DNA from 3 places in the Microbulbifer sp. CnH-101-G genome. Region 2 is predicted to be linked to each of the others. Evidence: predicted binding sites of a transcription regulator. Region 2 holds the regulator's gene; each other region holds the start of a gene.

The links. Region 2 encodes LexA, which represses DNA repair genes until DNA is damaged. Its sites were predicted from a motif close to ACTGTNTNTANANACAGT; they were not measured.
Region 1: the regulator LexA is predicted to act here: its motif matches at 1,942-1,959, upstream of imuA (translesion DNA synthesis-associated protein ImuA).
Region 3: the regulator LexA is predicted to act here: its motif matches at 1,978-1,995, upstream of recN (DNA repair protein RecN).

Annotation. Positions count from the first base shown of each region.
Region 1 covers NZ_CP174292.1:2,739,376-2,744,428, reverse strand. The annotation lists gene ACJJID_RS12075 (Y-family DNA polymerase) at 1-1,162, opposite strand, end outside; gene imuA (translesion DNA synthesis-associated protein ImuA) at 1,184-1,891, opposite strand; gene dcd (dCTP deaminase) at 2,111-2,680, shown strand; gene ACJJID_RS12060 (NAD(P)/FAD-dependent oxidoreductase) at 2,709-3,917, shown strand; gene ACJJID_RS12055 (TnsA endonuclease N-terminal domain-containing protein) at 4,671-5,053, shown strand, end outside.
Region 2 covers NZ_CP174292.1:1,317,877-1,322,929, forward strand. The annotation lists gene topA (type I DNA topoisomerase) at 1-1,118, shown strand, start outside; gene ACJJID_RS05940 (DUF6586 family protein) at 1,119-1,607, shown strand; gene ACJJID_RS05945 (hypothetical protein) at 1,710-1,964, shown strand; gene lexA (transcriptional repressor LexA) at 2,057-2,662, opposite strand; gene ACJJID_RS05955 (LOG family protein) at 2,840-3,487, shown strand; gene ACJJID_RS05960 (class I adenylate-forming enzyme family protein) at 3,698-5,053, shown strand, end outside.
Region 3 covers NZ_CP174292.1:3,121,979-3,127,031, forward strand. The annotation lists gene dnaK (molecular chaperone DnaK) at 1-1,048, opposite strand, end outside; gene grpE (nucleotide exchange factor GrpE) at 1,174-1,815, opposite strand; gene recN (DNA repair protein RecN) at 2,048-3,718, shown strand; gene ACJJID_RS13830 (1-acyl-sn-glycerol-3-phosphate acyltransferase) at 4,006-4,611, shown strand; gene fur (ferric iron uptake transcriptional regulator) at 4,654-5,053, opposite strand, start outside.

The sequences.
Region 1 (5,053 bases), 1.4 Mb from region 2:
ATGAAAGGGCTTGAGATCCTAGGCGTGCTTTTAATTTATCTATAAGTTTTTGGCTGTCATTTGTTTTATGTAGGTTTCTACTTTCGAAACAATTGCAGTTTAGCATTGCTTGCGGTGCAGAATTAATTCGATGGTAAGACAGGTGTAAAACTTGAATTGGCTTCTCTAGATTAACTTGTTCAAAGTGAAGTTTGATTCTTGTAACTAAATCTCGTACTTCTATATGGGAAGAAGAGATTTCCATGGTGATGTTGGTTGCCCGCCCATCTACCCTTATTAGCTGCCATTGCAGCTCCAGAAAATAGGCCTCCTGCCATTCAAGTTGATCGCAAAGTTCCTGCAGCATGCCAGAACAAGTCAATAGTAGTTGTCTTAACGTATCCAATGGTTTTGAGAAAAATAATCCCTTTTGGAAGCGTAGCTCCGGTAGATCGCAAGGAACTGTCTCCTGCCAGTTACTGTTAAGCTGAGCTAGATAATCAATAAATGCACGGCCAAAGTGTGCTTCAAGATCCGATATAGGCGCTGCCAGTAATTGATTTATCCACTTGAAGTCGTGGGTATCAAGCTTTTCTAAGATTTTGTTATCGCACTCCAGTAGTTTGCAGGGAGTATCATTGATCCACTGTTTCCATTGCTGTGGCGTTGGTGGCGAAGAGGCGTGTTGTAGCCATTGGCGATGCATTGGTAGCTGGCTAAGTAGCAACGCTGTGCCGGGCCTATGGCCAAGCCCCAGATAGTGGCTAATACCAATTTGCGAAAGTTCCTGCCGAAGCTGATCCAGCAGAGCTCTCAGCCCGCGATGATTCTTTAAACAGTGATCCAGCTTAAGGTAAAGCCGTGGGTGGTGGTTATCATGTTCTAGTTCCGCAGCCTTTACAGAAACCATAGGTGTAAAGCTGAGTCCCCATTGGGCCAGTTCTTCTAGCTGCCGTTGCTCTCTTTCTCTATCACGGTGCAATATCTGTAAACCTGGACATAGGTTACGAGCACTGGCATTACTCAAGCCGGGGATGACTCCACACTCGAAGGCGGCTTTATTTGTCTCCACTATGATTTGCTTTTCCACTATCGCCAATGGCTGGCTTCTTTCCTCTGGCGTCTGAGCGCGGGTGAGCGCCTCCAGGTGAAGTTTGGGAAATCGTATACAGAGCCAGAGCATGGAGAGTTCCTTAGATGCCGCTTAGTGCAGGGCTAGGTGATGCTGTTTTGATGTACTGTTCTGCAGGAGATTTAGCTGAAGGTGTTGACCACTAGGGCCACCCACTTGCTTCAGTAGCCTGAGGGCAAGCTGTTCTGGCTTGCTATGCAGCTGTAGTCGTAGCGTGGCAGGCGAGGGCTGGGGGACTTCTGACTGGGGACGGAAGTGGAAGTGCAAACAGCTGCTAGCTTCGGCGGATCGCTGCAGGCGTTGTAGCTCTCTATAACTTATTGCCTGCTCGCCCTGCCAGCTCAAAACTGCGCTGCAGCCGCCGGATTGCAGGGATTGCTCTATGGCCCAGAGGCAGTCTCTCTTGTCACGGGGGTGGACTATTAAAAGGTGCCTCAGCTGGACACCATACTTGGTAAGCTCTGTGGCACAAGGGGTAAATGGGGGTTTGATTAGAATCACCATCTTCCCCTCTTGCGTCAGCTCAGCCAGTAGGGGTAGCAAGAGGCTCAGTTCATTGGCGCTTGACTGGCCGACAAGTAATTCAGTAGTAGCCCCGCGCGGCCAGCCGTGGTCTTTGAGTAGGGCGTCCAGGCTAGCAAAACCGGTGGCTGCGCCTGGGCTCTCGGGTTCATTGGCTGCCTGCGAGACTTCCCTGCCTCTAAAGTGTCGCAGTCGGATTGAGGGGCTGGTTTGGCAGTCCAAGTGATTGTTTTGTAAAGAATTTTTAGCTCTATTCACATTGCCACCCCGCATTCTTGTTTCAGTCTTCTATCGGATCTAGCTAGGCAACTGTATGTACATACAGTTGCCTGTTAATTTATACAGTAGTTGCTATCTGTCGACAAGGTCGAAAGGCGTCGATTGGCACTTTTTTGCACAGCACAAACCCGCTATGATTCCGCCTCTTTTATCGAGTACCTATCTCGAGCATCTATCTATTGTTTTCAGGGGGACGGAGTGAGTATCAAGTCCGATAAGTGGATTCGCCGCATGGCAGAGCAGCACGGCATGATTGAGCCTTTTGAGCCGGGCCAGGTGCGCCATGGCAATGATGGCGAGAGACTCATCTCCTACGGTACGTCTAGTTACGGTTACGATGTGCGCTGTGCCGGTGAGTTTAAGATCTTCACCAATGTGCACTCGGCCACGGTGGACCCCAAGACCTTCGATGAGAACAGCTTTGTCGATGTGGAAGGGGAGTACTGTATTATCCCGCCGAACTCCTTCGCCCTGGCGCGCACTGTGGAGTATTTCCGTATCCCGCGTTCGGTGCTGACCATCTGCCTGGGTAAGTCCACCTATGCACGTTGCGGCATTATCGTCAATGTAACGCCGCTGGAGCCGGAGTGGGAAGGGCATGTGACCCTTGAGTTTTCAAACACTACCAATCTGCCGGCGAAGATCTACGCCAATGAAGGTATTGCGCAGATGCTGTTCTTTGAGTCCGATGAAGTTTGCGATGTGTCCTACGCAGATCGCGGTGGTAAGTACCAAGGACAGCGTGGCGTGACCCTTCCTCGTACCTGATATCAGGGTGATTGCGCAGCCCTAACATATGAGTGATGTATCCAATAGCCAGCTGCCCGAATGTGTTGATGTATTGATCATCGGCGCCGGGGCGGCGGGTTTGATGTGCGCGGCCACAGCCGGCCAGCGCGGCCGCAGCGTGCTGGTACTGGATCATGCCAATAAGGTTGGCAAGAAGATCCTGATGTCCGGTGGTGGCCGCTGCAACTTTACCAACCTCTATACCAGTGCGGAAAATTTCTACAGCCGCAATCCCCACTTTTGTAAGTCTGCCCTGGCGCGTTATAGCCAATGGGATTTCATTGCATTGGTGGGAAAGCATGGGGTCCCCTACCACGAGAAAACCCTGGGCCAGTTGTTTTGCGATAACAAGTCCAAGGATATTCTCGATCTGTTACTGGCGGAATGCCGGGCAGCTAAAGCTCAGATCCGTACCCGCTGTGCCATCTCCGCAATAGAGTCAGGACAGGGCGGTTATCGGGTGGAAACCAGTCTGGGGGCGGTGCACTGTGAATCTTTGGTGGTAGCTACGGGTGGGCTGTCGATTCCCACCATGGGAGCCACAGGTTTTGGCTACGAAATCGCTCGTCAGTTTGGACTCAATATCATTCCCACCCGTGCGGCCCTGGTGCCCTTTACCCAGCATAAGCGCCAGTTGGAACGGCAAGATAGTTTGCCCGGTAGTGCCCTGGCCGTAACGGCATCCTGTGGTGAGGGCAGTTTTCACGAACAGATGCTGTTTACGCATCGAGGCTTGAGTGGGCCCTCGGTTTTACAAATATCCAGCCACTGGCGCGAGGGCGAAAAAGTAACTTTTGATCTGGCCCCGGATCGTGATTTGGCGGATTGGCTGCAACAGCGCCGTCGCGAGAGCCCGGAGATTCACTTGCACAGTGTATTGGCCGAGCTTTGGACTAAGAAGCTGGTGCAGTTTTTCTTACAGCGGCGGCACATCGACAGTCGGCCCCTCAAGCAGTTTACTGAAGTAGAGTTGCAGGAACTCGGCGGCAAGTTGCAGGCCTGGACACTGGTTCCTGCTGGCACCGAAGGCTATCGCACTGCGGAAGTGACTCTCGGTGGTGTAGATACAGATCAGGTTTCTTCACGCACTATGGAGTGCAAAACTCAACCGGGACTGTATTTTGTCGGCGAAGTACTCGATGTGACCGGCTGGTTGGGGGGCTTTAATTTCCAGTGGGCTTGGGCTTCTGGGCACGCGGCGGGGGAGGTCGCCTGATATGTGCCGGTACAATAAAGTTTGAACACTGTAGAAAAAGTTTGAACACTGTAGAAAAAGTTTGAACACTGAATAATAAAGTTTGAACACTGAATAATAAAGTTTGAACACTAATTATAAAGTTTGAATATTGCCACATCTGCGAGTGTACTCAGCGGGAGAGGTAGTCGTGCAGCCTATACAGCTGGAATAAATGAGGATGAATATAACAATATATCCTTCGTTACTAGTTCAAAATCGATAACAAACCAAATCTTATATATAGATATTAAGTGCAAACTGTTGACTTGAATGCCACCTTTTAAGGCCTTCCGTATTTTAAGCCAAGCTCAGAAGTTGTGTAAGGCTTTATATGGCTCACAAAATACTCATTAAATGAGTCATAAAGCCTATTTCTATGACTCACAAAATACCCATTAAATGAGTCATAGAGCCTATTTCTATGACTCATAGTAGATTTACTTTGGGTGAAAATTTTATGAGATATTTTCTTTTTATAAGAAATTATCAAGACAATCCTTAAATCATATAACATAAAAAAATCAGATTTATAATAGGTAGAAACACTCTACGGTTTAGGCATAGCGGTCCTACGAATTTGTAAGATCTGCTAAATTTCATAATGTTTGAATAAGGATGAACACAACCACTTAAATATGACCTCAGTATGTATACTATAGATATCGGATTAATAAATCTTACAGACCTAAGATGTTAATGCTTTAGTCATAAATCAGATTGGGGTGAAAAGTTTTGGCGCGACACAGAAGGTTAGAGAGGCTAACTGATTTTCAGAGAGCTCTGAAAAACAAGTATGGGCTGGGAGCTGGAGAAGAATACAAACCCTGGCTGAGAGTTCAGGATGTTAAATCTAAGGGAAATAGTGGAAAAATTCAGGGTATTAAAGTTAATAGAGAGCATCATACCCTCTCAGAAAACGAAAGCTGTCTCTTCTATCTGGTTGAAAACTGTGATTCAGTAATCGATATAAGGGAACAGTTTCCCCTTCTCCCCTTAGACTTTTCTATCAAGATTGCAAAGAATCTAGATATAAATCATCCAAAAGTGCCTGGTTCTGGATCATACAATGTCATGACTACAGACTTTGTTTTGACTTGCACAGATAAAAACGACTT
Region 2 (5,053 bases):
GGCTAGAGAACCGCCGTTTTTATGCGGAAAAAATGGGTGATATTGTCACCGACCGTCTCAGTGAAAGTTTTAAAAACCTGATGGACTACGGTTTTACCGCAAACCTGGAGGAATCCCTGGATGCGGTCGCCGACGGCGATAAAGGTTGGAAGCAGCTGCTTGATGAGTTTTATCAGGACTTCTCTTCGCGACTGGAAAAGGCTCAGTCCAGCGATGCGGGTATGCGTCGCAACACGCCGACGGATACCGATATTGAATGCAGTAAGTGCGGTCGCCATATGCAGATTCGTACGGGTTCTACCGGTGTTTTCCTGGGTTGCTCCGGTTATGCGCTGCCTCCTAAGGAGCGTTGCACCAATACAATGAATCTGGTTTCCGGTGATGAGGCGATAGACGCAGATAAGGATGAGGATGCAGAAACCCGTCAGCTGCGGGAGAAGCGCCGTTGTCCCAAGTGCGGCACGGCGATGGATAGCTATCTGCTCGATGAGCATCGCAAACTGCATATCTGTGGTAACAATCCGGACTGTAATGGATACGAGGTGGAGCAGGGCACGTTCAAAATCAAGGGTTATGACGGCCCGATTATTGAGTGTGATAAATGCGGGAGCGATATGCAGCTGAAGTCTGGCCGCTTTGGTAAATATTTTGGCTGTACTAATGAAGCTTGCAAGAACACCCGTAAGTTGCTGAAAAATGGCCAGCCGGCACCACCGAAGATGGATCCGGTGCCCATGCCTGAGTTGGCATGCCAGAAGGTTGAAGACCATTACATTCTCCGTGATGGTGCCTCCGGGTTATTCCTGGCTGCCAGTCAGTTCCCAAAAAACCGTGAGACCCGCGCACCGCTGGTCAAAGAGTTGCTACCTCACCAAAGTGAGATCGATCCCAAGTACAGTTTCTTGTTCTCTGCACCTGCACAGGATGATCAGGGACGGGATACCGTGGTTCGCTTTAGTCGCAAGACCCAAGAGCAATATGTCCAGTCCGAGGAGGATGGAAAGGCGACGGGTTGGAAGGCTTTCTATAGGGATGGCGCCTGGAAGGTTGAGGCGGCAAGTAAGTCTACTGCAGCGAAGAAAAAGCCTGCAGCGAAGAAAGTGGCGGCAAAAAAATAAATGAGCAATCCCTACACTGGCCTGGTTACATCCGCGCTACGCAAGAGCCAACTGCTTGCCACCAGTAGTTTTGACTCTGCTATTCAGCGAATGGCTCTTGAGGAAGGCGCCCTGTTGCAATTGTGGAAAGCTTACCGGGCCTTCCTAGCTGAGCTTTCCCATCAATTGCAACTGGGGTTTGAGCCTGAGTCCCTGCAGGTTATTGTGGATAGCCTGCACAGCCAGGGGAAAGCCAGCCTTGAAGTAAGGGAATTGCAGTTGTTGGTCTCAGAGCCGGGGAGTTGGCTGAGCGAGTTTTTACGCGCATGGCATCAACTCTTGCGGCTACCTCCGCTTGCGGAAGATAAGGGGCAGGGCGGCAATCTGATACCAGCGCACAATGTCGCGGGCCCTGTGGCTGTTGATCTTTCCTTCGAAGTGCTGCTCAAATGGCACGCTGCATTAAGTGAGTTGGTACGCAGGCAGCGTACCAATCTTGAGGAGTGCTGAGACTCCTCGCTCCCTTTCTGTCTATCTGTTTGCACCCACTGAAACTTCTAAATTGCCTGTGGTACACTGGGCGCAAACTGATGTGCAGTGAAGGGAAAGCTAATGTCCTCCGAAACTTTTGAAATTATCGAGTTGGCCAATGGCGATGTGGCTCTGCGCCGCGCCGGTCACGAGGAGGACCCTCTGGTGAGTATTCGTTTCTCAGCCGAGAGTCTCCAATTTTTACGAAAGCACAAAGTAGCAGTGGCTCGGGCAATGCTGGAAGCGGGCATAGAAGCCGTGCAGAATCTTGACGACCTGGAGCCTGGTTACTTCGAAGAGGAAGAATCAATGCCGGTTAACCATACGATTCATTGATCTAATCTATGGTAAGGTGAGCAGGTAAAAGTGTTTCAACAGCGGCTTAAAGCCGCTGTTGTTGTATATGGACATTGGTAAACTGTTTATTCTTAAGGGGTTTGGCGAATCACGCCCACCGCGAGTCCTTCAATTACAAAGTTCTTATCCCGCATATCCACCTGGATAGTCTCAAAGTCTTCGTTTTCGGGTAGTAGTTGCACAGTTGCCTGATTGCCTTTGCGGCGGAAGCGTTTAACAGTTACTTCATCATCAATCCGGGCAACCACAATCTGCCCATTTCTGACTTGCTCGGTTTTCTGCACGGCCAGCAGGTCCCCATCGAGAATACCTGCGTTGCGCATACTCATGCCATGCACCCTGAGCAAATAATCTGCCGGCGGGTGAAAGAAGCTGGCGGGCAGGTCGCAATAATCCTCTATATGCTCTGTGGCCAGAATAGGGTTGCCTGCAGCGACACGTCCTATGATGGGAAGACCGGATTGGTGATCTGGAATTCGAATGCCCCTGGAGGCGCCGGCGACCATCTCAATGGCCCCTTTTCTCGCCAATGCTTTGAGGTGTTCCTCTGCGGCATTGGGTGAGCGAAAGCCCAGTTCCTGGGCAATTTCTGCGCGGGTGGGGGGGTAGCCTGTGTCATCCAGGTAGGTTTTGATCAGCTCTAATACTTGAGTCTGACGTGCGGTGAGATTGGTCATAGATTTACCTAGAGTTTCTGTATTTTTATACAGTTGCTGGGATTATATACAGATTTTAGGTTTGCGCAAACCCGCTCCTTGCCTCGATTCAAGCTGCTACATTGATTAAGAAAACAGTGAGTGAAAAAAAGAGTAGTTGAAAGAGCTGACAGCACGAGAGAACAAGGGAGAACAATAATGCTTGATGCAAAGATGCCCGAGGCTTGGAGGGTTCTGCGTATACAGTCGGAATTAGTTGATGGGATTGAGCGTCTAATTGCACTAAAAGGGGCTGTAACGGTTTTTGGTGGCGCGCGTTTCACAGAGGATAGTTTGGAATACCAGCAGGGAGTAAAGCTTGGAGGGCTTTTGGCTGCCGAGGGGATACCGGTAATCACCGGTGGTGGCCCAGGCCTTATGGAGGCGTGTAATCGAGGGGCTTTTGGGCAGTCTGGCCCCTCAATTGGATTAAATATTGAACTCCCTTTTGAGCAGGCAGCCAATCCGTATCAGGATATTAGTTTGAACTTTCGTTATTTCTTTGTGCGGAAATTTATGTTTGTTAAGCATGCCGCCGGTTTTGTTGGCCTAGCTGGAGGCTACGGCACTCTGGATGAATTGTTTGAGGCCTTAACGCTTGTGCAAACACAAAAAGTAAGGCGATTTCCTATAGTGCTGGTTGGGGAGCGCTATTGGGGTGGGTTGTACAATTGGTTAGTGGATACAGTGCTGGAAAAAGGTTGTATTGATTCAGGTGATCTCGATTTATTCCATATCGTGGACACCGTTGAAGAGGCTGTACACTTGATTTTGAAGTATGTGCGCGGCAGAGAAAGTCAAAAATAATTTAAAAAATTGTAAGTTTCTGTTGGGGGTAAAGATGTTTGGCTATTGCCAATCGTATACTCTCCTTTGATCACCAGGTGCCAGTTTCAGCGGTTTGTAATGCGTGTCAGGCTGATTAATGAGCCTGCTATTATTCTTATATTTGATCGCTTGTAATTAGGGGTATTTTTACTTATTAGCTAGCCTGTATTCTCAATAGGACGCCAAACTGTGCCGATTTATGGAGACCCCCTACCAAAGCCCGCGGACTTGAAGAATCTCTTACAGGTCGCACTAGACAGTAAGCCAGATGAGATAGCACTACTTTGCGGCAGTCGAGCGTGGACCTGGCGAGAATTGCAAAGAGATATTGATACTTTGGCTGAGAGGCTGGTAGCGAAGGGTTTTCGTCAAGGTGAACGGTTTGCATCTTTGATGCCGAACCGAGGCGAAATGCTCATTTTTTTTCTCTCATGCATCAAGCTAGGGCTAGTTGCAGTTCCATTAAACTATCGCTACACCTCAGCCGAAATTGATCGTGCTCTTGAAGTGAGTGGCGCAGTAGCCTTGTGCGTAGGTGAGGAGCGTAGAGAGGATATTCGATCTAATAAATCTGTTGGCGGATTGAGTAAAGGTATTCTTATTTTTGAGAGTGCTCTTGAAAATACCTGGAATTTTGAAAGTTTGGTTGATTCTGGATTGCCAGCGGTTGGGCCTCCTTCATCAGATTTAGAGGATTGTGCATTCCTTTTCTTTACATCCGGCAGTACCGGAGAGCCGAAGGGTGTCACACACAGTCAGTTTTCTTTTGGGTCTATTGTGGCAAGTTTCGCTGCTGCTTTAAATCTATCACACAATGATGTTGTTTTACCTGGAGCCTCTATTGCACATGTGGGGTCACTTTCAACAGCCATGGCTGCATTTTCTGTAGGTGCAATGGTTGTCATTCCTCAAAGTTTTGAGGGGCCAGAAATTCTTTCCTTATTGCGATCTCACCGGCCAACTGTGCTGGTGATGATTCCCGCAGCTTTTATCTCGATGGAGCGCAACCATGATGCAAGGCGTGAAGACTTCGCGTCACTTCGATTGTGTGTTACTGGTGGTGATAAATTTCCGCTCAATCTTGCAGTTGAATTTGTCCGCAAGACTGGTCTGATGATCCAGGAGACTTATGGGCTCACAGAGGCTCCAGATTGCCTTTTCAATCCTTCCAGCTCAATAGAGAAGGCTGGGTCCGTTGGGAAAGTTTCCCCAGGTTATATTGCTTGCTTACGTGATGACGAGGGGAGGGAGGTTGCCTCTGATACAGATGGTAACCTCTGGCTCAGTGGAGCGCCGGTGATGACTGGTTATTGGGCTAATTCTGGAGTAACTCGAACGGTGCTTGAGAATGGCTGGTTTGATACCGGTGATATTATGCGTGTCGATTCTCATGGTTATTTTTGGTTTCGTGGTCGAAAAAAGCAGATTATCGTCCGAGATGGCTCAAACCTCTCACCCCAGGAAATTGAAGAAGCTGTTATGGAGCATCCAGCGGTTGATCTCGCTGGAGTAGTTGGCGTTCACAATGATCTTCATGGAGAGGAT
Region 3 (5,053 bases), 1.8 Mb from region 2:
GAACCAGCGGCATACGAGTCTGACCACCAACCAGGATCACTTCGTCTACGCCAGAGGCGGACAGGTCGGCGTCCTGCAGGGCAATTTTCACCGGCTCCAGAGAGCGGGTTACCAGCTCTTCCACCAGGCTTTCCAGCTTGGCGCGGGTCAGCTTAACCACCAAGTGCTTAGGACCGGTGGCGTCTGCAGTGATGTACGGCAGATTCACTTCGGTCTGCTGGCTGGAGGACAGCTCGATCTTGGCTTTTTCTGCAGCTTCTTTCAGACGCTGCATTGCCAGGGGGTCGCCCTTCAGGTCGATGCCCTGGTCTTTCTTGAACTCGTCTGCGAGGTATTCGATCAGGCGCAGGTCGAAGTCTTCACCACCGAGGAAAGTGTCACCGTTGGTGGACAGTACTTCAAACTGCTTCTCACCATCGACGTCCGCAATTTCGATAATGGAGATATCGAAAGTACCACCGCCCAGGTCGTATACCGCTACGGTGCGGTCGCCACCCTGCTTGTCCAGGCCGTAGGCCAGTGCAGCGGCAGTCGGCTCGTTGATAATACGCTTCACATCCAGGCCAGCAATGCGGCCGGCGTCTTTGGTAGCCTGACGCTGGGAGTCATTAAAGTAAGCCGGTACGGTAATTACTGCAGCTTCAACTTTCTCGCCGAGGAAATCTTCCGCGGTTTTCTTCATTTTTTTCAGGACTTCGGCAGAGATCTGCGGCGGAGCTTTTTTATCGCCTTTCACTTCTACCCAAGCGTCGCCGTTGTCGGCTTCAGTGATGGTGTAAGGCACCATCTTGATATCTTTCTGGACAACGTCGTCCTTGAATTTACGGCCAATCAAACGCTTAACCGCAAACAGGGTATTCTGGGGATTGGTCACCGCCTGACGCTTGGCGGACTGGCCCACCAGGATTTCGTTGTCGTCAGTGAAGGCAACAATAGAAGGCGTAGTGCGATCGCCCTCGGCGTTCTCGATTACACGCGCTTTGTCACCATCCAGTACTGCCACACAGCTGTTGGTAGTACCCAGGTCGATGCCGATAATTTTTCCCATTTGTAAAATCCTCGATTGATGCGCGCTGCCAGATTTGTTCTGTCTACAACGCGCGAATAATTCTTCTGTTGTCAGCTATATTGGTGCCGGCCGATAAAATTCAAGGCCGTTTTCCACACCTGCCGTTACGGCGCTTTGCTAACCACCACCATGGCCGGGCGCACCAGGCGACCGTTGAGGCGATACCCTTTTTGAAACACATCCATCACCGTATTTGGCTCCACCTCCCCGTTCGGCACCTGGGTCATAGCCTGGTGCAATTCCGGGTCGAAGGGCTCGCCGGCCGGATCGACAACTTCCACGGAATTTTTCGTCAAGGTATCGACGAAAGATTTGTGGGTTAGCTCGATACCTTCCACCAGCGCTTTGTTGGCTTCATCTTTGGTATCGATAGTGGCGAGGGCACGCTCCAGGTTGTCTACAACCGGCAGTAAATCTTGCAGTAGTTTTTCTACTGCAAATTTGCGTGCGCGCTCCACATCTTGCTGAGCACGACGGCGAGCATTCTGCTCCTCGGCCTGGGCGCGCAGGGCGAGGTCCTTCTGCACCGTTAACTGCTCCTGAAGCTTGATAATTTCATCGTGCAGCGCATCCGCACTTTCGGCTTCTTCGTGCAAGGCTTCTTCAGCCTGCTCTCGCTCGGCTGCGGAGGGGTCTTCAATCTCCGCGGAAACCGCCTCGTCTGCCTTTGTCAGGTGCTCATCAGCCAGGGCTTCCGGCTGCACCCCCTCGGTAATCTGATCTTCTTCGCTGCGCTCTCTGGCCACTGCTTTCTCCGTCGCGTCGACTCTGTCAGTAATGAGTTGGGCCCGTCCCGCGGGCTCTGGGGGCTATATGGGGCCATCCCCGCACAGTTCAAGTGGTTTTTAGCGCCCAGGCATTCCGGCAGGGTAATGTGGCCCAGCCCCTATAGCTAACCGGATGGGGATACTGTATAAATAACCACTACAAAGTGGGCCGAAAGCCTATCGATACAACAAGGACATAAAAGCGATACCTATGTTGCTGCACCTGTCTATCAGCCAATTCACCCTGGTGGACCAACTGGAGTTGGAGTTCGGTCCCGGAACCAGCACGCTCACCGGCGAGACCGGCGCGGGAAAATCCATCACATTGGATGCTCTAGGGCTCGCCCTGGGCGGCCGCGGCAGCGCCGAACTGGTGCGCGCAGGTGCCCGGCGTGCCGATATCTGTGCCACCTTCGATATCTCCGGCTACCCCAGTGCGAGCGACTGGCTCCAATCCCAGGAGCTGGATAGCGGGCAGGAAGTCATACTGCGGCGCACTCTCGGTGCCGATGGCCGCTCACGGGCATACATCAACGGCCAGCCAGTCACCCTGCTGCAGCTGCGCGCCCTGGGCGAACAGTTGATTGATATCCACAGCCAGCACGAACACCAATCCCTACTTAAAAAAGAAACTCACCGCCGCCTACTGGACGAGTTCGCCCAAGCCCAAGAGCTGACCGCCGAAACCCGCAGCCGCTATAAGACCTGGCAGGACCAGTACCGCCGCTACCGCAATCTGGCCGACAGCGCCGAGGAGGCCGAGGCCCGACGAACCCTGTTACAGTACCAACTGCGTGAACTGGAGCAGTTGGATCTGAGTGAAGGAGAGATAGAAGCGCTGGAGAGTGAGCAACGGCAGCTGGCTAATGCCGGCGACATTCTTAATGGCAGCTATCAACTCGCCGCGCTTTTGTCCGGTGGTGAGGGGGATATTGCCGAACAACTGCACCGCGCCCTGCAACTGCTTTCCGCCATGCCCGAGCAGGCACCGGCCTTAGTTGAAGTCGCGCAAATGCTCGATAGCGCGCGCATCCAGATCGATGAAGCAGCTGGCACCCTATCCCGGCATATCGACCGTTTCGAAATGGACCCTGAGCGGCTCGCCGAAGTTGAAGAGCGCCTCAGTGCAATTTATCAATCTGCGCGCAAGCACCGCGTGCAGCCCAATGAGCTGCCCGCTCTTCAGCGACAATTGCAAGAGGAGCTGGACGATATCGGCACCGAGGACACCCTGGAACGCCTCGCCGACACCTGCAGCAAGTTAGAAAAGGAATTTCGCACTGTCGCCACAAAGCTGAGCAAGTTGCGGCAACAGGCGGCGTTAACACTCGCCGAGTCGGTTAACCGACAGCTGGTGGATCTGGCTATGCCCCACGCCAAGGTCGAACTTGCCCTACAGGCTCTGGATAAACCCTGCAGCCACGGCTTGGAAGAGGTGGAAATCCTGATTTCCACCAACCCCGGCCAGCCACCGCGCCCCCTGGGTAAAATTGCCTCCGGTGGTGAGCTTTCCCGGGTAAGCCTCGCCATTCAGGTGGTGACGGCACAGACCTCGCGCACCCCCACCCTGGTTTTTGATGAAGTAGACGTGGGCATTGGTGGTGCCACCGGTGATGTGGTTGGCCGTCTGCTGCGCCAGCTTGGTGAGACCCGCAATGGCTGTAGCGGCCAAGTGATTTGTGTCACCCACCTGGCACAGGTGGCGGCGCGGGCCCACCGCCAATATCTGGTAGAGAAGCACAGCGATGGGGAGCAGGCGTTTGTCGCCCTGCGCGAGCTAAAAAATGAGGGGCGCCGTGAGGAAATCGCGCGCATGCTGGGCGGACAACCCAGCCCCCAGTCACTGGCTCACGCGGAGGAGATGCTGACCAGGGCGCTATGAGCTGAACCTAACGCCCGCTTCAAGCCACCGAGACAAACCACCGAGACAAGCCGCCGAACGCATTATCCAACTGACCAGCAAGACAGCCCACCTCTCCCACTGAGGAGGTGGGCAATCATTGCGTGTAGATCAATAAATAACCGCCAACAATCCGGCAAAATAGCCGGCCAGCCGGTGATAAATGCCGTTTTAGGACAAATAGACCAAATATGACTGGGTGTGGCAGCGAAAGTCACCATATACTGGGCCGCTTGTTTGACTTTGTTTGAGTAGTATCGGCCGAGTTTATGCAGAGAACGATTTTTAACACCCCGATTGTCACACCGATGCTGCGCCAAGTAGCCAAGCTACTGCTGAAGCTACACGGTTGGCGCGTCAAAGGCGATCAGCAATCCCTGAAGCTGAAAAAATATGTCTTGATCGGGGCTCCTCACACCACTAATTGGGACGGCTATTACTTCATTCTGGCCGCACTTAAACTGAAGATGACTCCGCAGTGGATGGGTAAGGACAAACTGTTCCAATTCCCCCTCGGAGGCCCCATGCGCTGGTTTGGCGGTATCGCCGTGGACCGCAGCAAGGCCAACAACCTGGTGGATGCCACCGTCCGCCAGTTCAAGCTGCGCAAGGAACTGATCATTGCCATTCCACCCGAAGGCACTCGCGGCTTGAGCGAGCGCTGGAAATCCGGCTTTTACCATATTGCACGGAGCGCCAAGGTGCCGCTGGTATTGGGCTTTATCAACTTCTCCAAAAAAGAAGTGGGCATTGGCCCTATCGCGCAACTGGGGGAAAACCTGGAAGCGGAACTGAATAAACTCAGGGAGTTCTACGCGGATAAAGTCGGGAAATTCCCGGAACTCTATACTCCGCCCTGCCAACCTCAGCAGTAAGCGGGCATGTAATGGGTGCGGCGGCCGCCGCACCCGATAGGCTTACTTCTCTTTCGCCTTCACATACAGCACCAAGCTGTGACCTGTCAGCTCATAGCCATGCTCTTCGGCGATCTGGCGCTGTAACTCTTCGATTTCCTCATTGTGAAACTCGATGACCTTTCCGGTATCAGTGCACACCATATGATCGTGGTGATCTCCGCGATCCAGCTCGAATACGGAATGGCCACCATCGAAGTTGTGACGAACAACCAGGCCCGCGCTCTCAAACTGGGTCAGCACCCGGTAGACGGTAGCCAGCCCGACATCCTCCCCCGCTTCCAACAGTAGCTTATACACATCTTCAGCACTCAGGTGCTGCTCACTGGTGCTTTCAAGCAACTGCAGAATCTTAACCCGCGGCAGAGTGACCTTCAGACCGGCCTTGCGCAATTCCTGGTTT